2 regions of the Colwellia psychrerythraea 34H genome follow, and region 1 is predicted to be linked to the other one. Evidence: riboswitches for the same ligand, from Rfam matches in the RefSeq annotation. Region 1 holds a riboswitch; the other holds the start of a gene.
The links. Region 1 has a riboswitch for cyclic di-GMP ahead of CPS_RS03510 (S8 family serine peptidase). Riboswitches for the same ligand answer to the same signal wherever they lie in the genome.
Positions count from the first base shown of each region.

Region 2: linked by a shared signal. The riboswitch ahead of CPS_RS07090 (DUF3718 domain-containing protein) and the one ahead of CPS_RS03510 (S8 family serine peptidase) in region 1 are both predicted to bind cyclic di-GMP.

Region 1 covers NC_003910.7:805,187-809,675, reverse strand. Annotated here, with positions in the region: gene CPS_RS03515 (PEP-CTERM sorting domain-containing protein) at 1-208, shown strand, start outside; gene CPS_RS03510 (S8 family serine peptidase) at 304-2,124, opposite strand; cyclic di-GMP riboswitch class I at 2,217-2,301, opposite strand; partial or broken gene CPS_RS03505 (transposase) at 2,821-3,114, shown strand; gene CPS_RS03500 (metalloprotease) at 3,532-4,489, opposite strand, start outside.
Region 2 covers NC_003910.7:1,639,609-1,644,097, forward strand. Annotated here, with positions in the region: gene CPS_RS07080 (monovalent cation:proton antiporter family protein) at 1-815, shown strand, start outside; gene CPS_RS07085 (patatin-like phospholipase family protein) at 1,007-2,158, opposite strand; gene CPS_RS07090 (DUF3718 domain-containing protein) at 2,404-2,763, opposite strand; cyclic di-GMP riboswitch class I at 2,822-2,917, opposite strand; gene CPS_RS07095 (3-oxoacid CoA-transferase subunit B) at 3,136-3,792, opposite strand; gene CPS_RS07100 (CoA transferase subunit A) at 3,792-4,489, opposite strand, start outside.

The sequences.
Region 1 (4,489 bases):
TAGTTCGGATAGTGGGCTTAACTATGTAGCGCGCTTTCAGCAGGTCAATGGTGGCACCAACGGCAACGATGCAAGCGACAAACTTGACGGTGGAGAATGTTGTGGAGATGGTGGTGGTGGTCCTCCGACAGAGGTTCCTGAACCGAGTGTATTGTTTCTACTTGGTAGCGCTTTACTTGCCTTAAGTCTACGTAAAAAAGTTGCTTAATAATAATTGAAATATTGACCAATAAAAAAGGCACTGCCATCGCAGTGCCCTTTTACTTTTTAAGTTTTTATTAAATTTAGCGCTGTTTAATTGTTCTATTTACGGCCCTTTTTACGTGCCTGCACATTGACTTGAATACTGGTTTGATTCTGATTGCCGGCAGCATCAAATGCCTTTGTTACAATGGTATGGTATCCGTTAGCCACTTTACGGGTATTCCAACTATAAGACAGTATTGATTCAGTCGTTTGCGTTTTTAACTGGCCGTCAATATACAATTCAATTTTAGTCACCGCCGTATTGTCTGTTGCACTCACTTTAATCGCTTGATTACCGCTTATGCTACTGCCATTAACGAGGTTAGTAATACTCACACTCGGTGCTATGGTGTCTGCAACATCAACAATATTATCGATAGTCAGCCAATACGTTGAAGAATTACCTTGATTGCCTGTTGCATCATACGCCTGAGCAGTGAAAGCTACGTTACCATCAGCAATATTATTACTGTTAAAGTTAGCGCTAAATGGCGCGACAGTATCAGTACCAATTAATACACCATTGGCATATAGGCTAACAGAGCTCACAGCCATATTGTCTTGTGCATTGGCAGTGATATTAAAGGTACCTGTTTGCACGCTATTTTCTGTTGGAGAGGTTATAACAACTGTTGGTGCTTGCTGATCGATAGTAGGTGTGTTTACTACCATGGCAACCGCAGCTGCAGCATCAATTCTGCCATGACCATAATAGCTATTAAATACACCGCCATTTTTGGACTTATCTGCGCTAGCCTCTAAAATATTTTCAAGTTCATCATTACTAAGATTCAGGTTAGCTGATTTGATCAGTGCTAAGGTTGCTGCCGTTGCTGGGCTGGCAAAAGAAGTACCGTTTACAGCACCATAGCCACCACTTTTGGTCGTGGTCCAAATCCCTGATCCCGGCGCCGATACATCGATACAATTTCCGTAATCCGACCAGCTGGCTTTATTATCAGCACTGTCTGTGGCTGATACTGTGATAATACTTGGATTATCTGTACAGTTTAGGTCTGCACCACTGTTACCTGCTGAAGCGACAACCAAACCGCCTTTACTACGCATGTATTGCGCCGCATTTGTTACTGATGAGCTTGTAGTTACTTGATAACTGATATTGGCAATGTCGGCGCCATTGTCGGCTGCCCAAGTTAATCCATTCGCTATATCGCTCCAATAGGCATAACCTGAACTATCGTTAGTAATTCGTATAGGCATAATTGATGCGTGCCAAGCGATAGAGGTTACGCCATTATTATTATCACTTATTGCCGCTACAACACCGGCAACCTTAGTACCGTGACCATAGATGTCACTCGTTTCGCTGTTTCGACTAACACTGTTCCAACCGGCAATCATATTGGCTGACAAATCGGTGTGATTACTATTAACACCAGTATCTAGAATAGCTACTACCACGCCATTACCCTTTGCTGTTTCCCAAGCAGTAGGTAATTGCATTTTATTAAGGTGCCAAGCATTGTTGTAATAGGTGTCGTTGGCGATAATTTCGCTTGGTTTAACGAGTATGTCTACCTCAGCAAATTCAATGTTTGGATTATTAGATAACGCTTTAACAATAGCTTGTTCTGCATTTGCCGGTACATTGATAATGTGGGTGCGTAATTGATGAAGCTTACCTTTTGAGCTGGCTTTGTGCTTGCCTAGGATCTTTTGGAAGTTCTGCTCTGATAAGCCCGGTTGTGGTTGTACTAAAATTTGACCTTTTGCAAAAGCTGCTGAATGTTCAGGAGGATTCGCTATCGCGAAATTGCTGAAAGTTAAGGGTAATAATAATGAGCCTAGTACAAAACTTTTGCTTTGGCGTTTTATTAGTGAGCTGATTTCGATTTGATTGTTACTAACGTACTTCATTTTGTGACTCCACAATGTGTGAAGTCTACAGAAAACCTATTACTTCTTAGTGCCTGTCATTGCACATTATTATTGGCACAATAATGCTGGTAGTTGGCAGTTCCGCTGTCGTAGAATTATTCCCGTAGACCGGTGACTTTGCGCCACTTTCTTTCGAAAGTTTTGCTCTTTTCAATTACAGCTACTTAGTAATTTATATTATAAATTACTAAGTAGTTGGTCAGATTAAACTCAAGGTTAATTTGACCTTCTTGTGCTGTTCGCCGCAATTCTAGTACATTCTTAAGAAGATATCCAAATATAATCGATCAAAAAACAGACAAAAATAGACTTGTTATTCTAAGCTATTCATTAACATGAAAATAAATTTTAAAAAATTTATTCAAGTTTAGATGTACTAACAAAACCTATTGATACTGATATCTTACTAGTTTCAGTACTTCGTAGTTAACCAATTATGTAATATATGTTTGTAACCTTTTGCTAAATCGCAATTTATTATTTCAGAAACCCTAGATTTAAGATTAGTATTATTCTTGCTTAATTTGAGATCGAAAAATAAGACCACGATCTAGATGCGCCCTTAAGAAAGACAATTTTTATGATGAAGAGCCCTTTAAGCTCAAAGAATTATAAAGCTGTTTTCATTTTCGCATAAATTATACCTGCACGTAATGACCTATTTGGTGGCAGTAATTAGCCGCCTGGATTGGCTTGGTCCCTCGTCAGTTTTCAACGGGAGGAAAGCCAAGGTTATTCGGTATAAGCAAACGAGGAAATAAAGGCATACGAGAGTTATTCATTCACGGTGCAAGAGCTGTTCTTGTAAGGCTAGAAAAAGCAGTCGCTATCTTTGGCAACTGGATATTAGAGTTACTCTCACGAAAACCATATAACGTCGCGGTAGTCACATTAACGAACAAACTAGCACGTATCGCATGGTCGGTACTGTCAACCAAACAAGCATTCGAAGTTAGAATGCAAACCTGATTTGCAAATGATGATACAACGGTTAAACCACTAGGTTGAAGACCTGTGGGGCACTTACCTGAACAGATTAAGTATGGTCTTTATCAGGAGTTAAAGACTGTATTGTGGCAGTAGTTAACCTTTCCACACCATAAATGTTCGCTATAACGAACACTTGACCAACAAAACATTGAAACTCTACAATCGGAATTTTACAGATGACATGTATAGCTAGAATCATACTTTTATTGTTGTGAGGTTTGCTTCGATAATATTTTAAATGACTAAATAGAAGTCTCATTGATTTTGACAAACCACACAACCTTTTAATTATGCTCAAATATCCTCATAATTATAGGCACAAAAAACCAGCTGGATAGCTGGTTTTGATTAGCACGTATTTACTCACCAACACAGTGATATCTCCTGTAAATAAGACTAACTACCGAGTATTTTAAGCGGTAATGACAAGGCGTCATTAGCTGTTTGACCAACAAACCAAATAATGGCACTTAAACCACCGACAGTAATGACATACCACAGAGCTGATACGATTTGCGCATAGCGATTTAAGGGTAATAGATCACTTAAATGTCGACGCTTGTATTCAAAGAATATTTCAATGCTACCAATAGCCAGTAAAAAACCTAGCAAGGCTAAACCGAAGTGGTAACTGATATATACCCCCAATGCTGCACCTAATACACATGCGACTAAACCCACTTTAGAGTTGATTGAAAACGCAATACTTTTAAGCACGTGTCCACCATCTAACGGCAATACCGGCAACATATTAAATAAATTAAGTAGCGCATTAAATACCGCTAAACCAGCGAGTATTTCTATATCGGTAAGCCAATAGCCAACTAAACAGGCGATAGACAGTATCAAGCCGAAGAAAGGCCCCATAATGGAAATGACAATATCTTGCCAGCGAGTATTAATTTTGTCATCGCTAAGTGCTAAGCCACCAACAAAGGGAATGAGATAAATACCTTTGGTTTTCAAACCAAAATATTTCATCGCTTTAATATGGCCATACTCATGAAAGACTAAACAGAGGATTAGTGCGATAGCAAACTCAATAGAAAACAACCAGCTATAAGCAGCCAAACTACCAGCAGCGAACAACACTTTGATGACCTTGGCACTTTTCAATAGTTTTAAACCAAGACCAGCCATACCAACAAAGCTAAATTTAATTGGTTGCTTTTCACCTTGCGTGACTTGACGTTGTTCTATGTCTTTTTCATTGAGGGTATTTTCATGTAACAGCTCCTCATTGACTAAAAGCTGAAACTGCAGGTCAAAGGGCTGCCACTGTAATGATCCTTTGAGTTCAACTTGTAGTTCTCTCTGTTCACTTCCCTCTCTTTGCAAAGAAAATTGATGTGAA
Region 2 (4,489 bases), 830 kb from region 1:
AAGAAAAATCACCAGAATCGCTTGATTTATCACAATTACCTGAAAATAAAGTTTTAGAGAATCATGTTGTCATCTGCGGTTTTGGCCGAGTAGGGCAGACAGTCAGTCGATTTTTAAAACAAGACGAAATTGATTTTGTTGCCATTGATGTTGATCCACTTCGCACTCAAAAAGCGAGAGAAGCAGGTGAGAAAGTACTCTTTGGTTCATCTAGGCAAACTGAAGTTCTTAATGCGGCTCACTTATCTGAAGCTAAGTTAGTTGTCATTGCTTTTGGTGATGATAAGCAATCACTTGAGGTGATTCAAAAAGTTAGAAGTATGAATGAAAAAGTCCCTATTCTGGTAAGAACTCGTAATGATGACCAACTTGATGCTTTACAAGCTGCGGGCGCTAATGAGGTTGTACCTGAAAGCTTAGAGGGTAGTTTAATGTTAGTTTCGCAAGTGCTATCGCTTACGGGCGTGCCATTTTCTCGCATTATGCGCCGTGTGCAAAGAGAGCGTAAAAACCACTATAACCATTTACACGGCTTCTTTCAGGGAGAGCACACTGATATGAGCCCACAAGCTATAGATAGAATTGAATTTGCTCACGCTATTTTAATAAATGATAATTCTTTTAGTTGTGGTAAAAGCATTGAATCATTAAATCTCGGTAAAATGCGAGTGAACGTTGTTGCTTTACGCCGAGGTGATATTGAATGTGAATCACCTGGGAAAGACACTGTCTTACAAGCACAAGATACATTGATTATTCGCGGAAAGCCTAGGGGAGTTGAAAAAGCAGATCATTATGTACAAGAGGGTAAGTAGTTTATTAATAGAATAACTAGGACTTTCCTTTGCAAAGACACTATATTCTGAATAAGAGCGCTATCTTTTAATAAGTGAGAGTTGCTCTTAAAATGGTTAGCTCTAAAGTGAGTTGTTTAAAAAAGATAAGCCCTAAGGTGATGCTCTTAGGCTAATAGTTAAACCTCCACTCCACAATCTATCAAGGATGGTCATATATCAAGAAAACTTCTAATGGCCTGTTCTTGCTCCATGGCATCAGCAAAACCTAACCTTATTAATTCACCACAAAAATTTTTCTCAAATAATAAATAACTGATAATACTCGACTCAGAATCATTTCCTATGCCTGCGCTACGCAATAACAAGCGAATAGATAAAGGTAGGTCATAATAATACTGAGCAGCAATCTCATTAAAATCATGACTAGGATTAATAACAAAACTATCTATGTGCTGTAATCCTTCGTTTTCTTTTCTATTTTGAGCTGAAATCAATTTAAGCGTTTCGTTTATTCGTGCCATGCGTTCAAGATCGCTATGCATGGTATCTGAAAAAATGGAATCGAGTAGATGACCCGCAATAGTTGCCGAGCTTGGCGGATGTGGTGTGTTTTCTCTTGTATGCATAGGCTCCTTTGGCTGATCTACTCCAATCACAAATATTTTTTTTGCGCCTAAATGTATCGCTGGACTCAATGGAGAAAGTTGATGTACTGAACCATCTCCAAAGTGTTGGTTCTTAATTTTAACCGAAGGAAAAACCATTGGAATTGCAGCTGAAGCCATTAAGTGTTCTGTATTTAACTGGCATAATTCTCCACGTCTTTTAACGCGAGACCAAGGTAGTGCTAAACCATCGGATTGATAAAAGCTAATAGAGTCACCATTGCTATAACTTGATGCTGTAATTGATACGGCTGATAAGTATCCGCGCGCTATATTATTATCAATGCGATTAAAGTCGAGGATTTGGTTAAGTAATGCTCTAAGAGGGGCGTTGTTAAGTAAACTACGAGGATTTTTATTCGCATAATCAGCTTGGAAACTAGCGAGCATACCTTGGCTTATATGACTAAATACGTTGATCGGACTACTATGGTAGATACTTGATATATTGAAGTTTTTCCAGGCCCATTCCAGTTTCTTTACCCCTAATTGAAAACAGGATGCATAACAAGCTAATGAGGTGGTATTGATAGCTCCAGCAGAAGTACCTGAAAGGATTGAAAAGGGGATACCATGGTTTCTAGGGATGAACTTTGAAATGGCGGACAAAACACCAACTTGATAGGCTGCACGGGCACCACCACCAGTTAGCACCAGAGCGTTTTTATTATTCAGATAGTTTCTTTTTAGTGTCATAGAGAATGATTTTTTTATTTTTAAACCGTCAGAATTGTATCTATTTATTACTCGACTTCAATGACTTAAGTGTATGTGCTTTTGATTTACTTCGCTAGCTACTTAACTCATTAATTACTTTATTTAGGACAAAAAAAAACCAGCAAAGCTGGATTTTTTAAAATGACATAGAATTATTAAATAGTATAGCTTTTACTCATCCGTTTTTATTGCTAAAAGGTATTAACATCTACTTTAAATAATTTTTAACTGCTAACGCGAGCGTTGGCAGCGTCTATCAATGGTTGCGATCCAGTTTGAAGCATCTCTAGGTTAGCCGAAACTACTTTCTTTGGTAATTTTGAAATCATCAAAGAACCAGTTTTTACTGAGCCAGAGGTTGATGCAAACTCTAATAAGTTCTTACCATTACACTGGATATTGTCGAAGATACGACGAATCTTAAGTTTATTTGTCTTTAAAAATGAACGCATGCGTTTCTTGTCATCGGCCGCTACGTACTCACATATACTTGTCGCAATGTCAGCAGCTTGTGCCTTTGGTGTTGTTACAGCAGACGCTAATGTTAAAACTGTGATGGTGGAAGCTATTAATAATTTTTTCATTTTATAAACCTTAATAATGGAGTTAATAAAAGAAAAAACCACGGGATGTACCTGTTAACGAGGTGACTCCGCTGTCATAGATAAATAATTAAACTTTACCCTTAGACCGGTGGTTTTGCGTAACACGTTTTCGCGTGCTTTGCCTTTTCTTTGTCAAAAATAAGTATCACGTAATTGTTACCAAAGTGCAAGCTAAATGGGCGCGAGAGAACAGTTAGTGAAAATGAGAATGGAAATAATACGAGACTAAACATGTAAAGAATAAAGGTAATAGTTTGATAACTATTACCTTTATTTGAATGTTTCAGAGAAAGGTATCTCTTTGCTTTTACTACGAAATAAGGTCTTTCTTAGTTACAAAGTACTATAGAATTAAAACTTCATCTCTGGTATGTCACCAGTCACAACAAGTTCGCCTTCAGTTAACTTAATTATTTCTTCAATAGAAACACCAGGGGCACGTTCAAGCAAATGAAACTTACCTTCTTTAATTTCAATAAACGCTAAATCAGTTAATACTTTCTTAATGCAACCTTTACCCGTTAATGGCAAAGAACAGCTTTTAAGTAGTTTTGAAACACCATGCTTAGAAGCATGTGTCATGGTAACGATAATATTATCTGCCCCAGCCACTAAGTCCATTGCGCCGCCCATGCCCTTGATCAATTTACCGGGTATCATATAGGAAGCAATATTACCGTTAACATCGACTTCAAAGGCGCCCAGAACAGTTAAATCTACATGGCCACCTCGTATCATCGCAAAAGACTCTGCAGAGTCAAAAACAGATGCGCCAGTTGCCATAGTGACAGTTTGCTTACCGGCATTAATTAGATCGGCGTCAATTTCTTCTTCCGTTGGAAATTGCCCCATGCCAAGTAAACCATTTTCTGATTGCAACATCACTTCAATATCTTGCGGAACATAGTTTGCAACAAGGGTAGGGATACCTATGCCTAAATTAACGTAATAACCATCTTTTAGTTCTTGGGCAACACGTTGAGCTATTTGTTCTCTTGATAACGCCATTATTTTGCTCCTTGTGCTGAAGATGGACGAACAGTACGTTGTTCAATACGCTTTTCGAAAGTGCCTTGAATTAAGCGATCAACATAAATACCAGGTGTATGGATTTGGTCTGGATCTAACTCACCCACTTCAACTATTTCTTCTACTTCAACAACGGTAATCTTGCCAGCAGTTGCTGCCATAGGGTTAAAGTTTCGAGCCGTTTTTCTAAAAACTAAATTACCGTATCTATCGGCTTTCCATGCTTTGACAATCGCAAAATCACCGGTAATAGCTTCTTCTAAAATATACTCACGGCCATTAAATGTTCGTTCATCTTTGCCCTCAGCTACAGGCGTACCAACACCTGTTGCCGTGTAAAAAGCTGGAATACCAGCACCACCTGCACGCATCTTTTCTGCAAGCGTACCTTGTGGTGTTAATTCAACTTCGAGTTCTCCCGCCATCATTTGGCGTTCAAATTCAGCATTCTCACCCACATAAGAGGCAACAATTTTTTTTATTTGTCGATCAGCTAATAAAACACCTAAGCCAAAATCATCAACACCACAATTATTCGAAACTAAGGTCAAACCTTTAGTCCCTTTGCGCTTGATTTCACTGATCAAGTTTTCTGGGATACCACATAAACCAAAACCACCTGCGATAACGGTCATGTTATCTGTTAGCCCAGCCATGGCTTCCTCATAGCTTGACA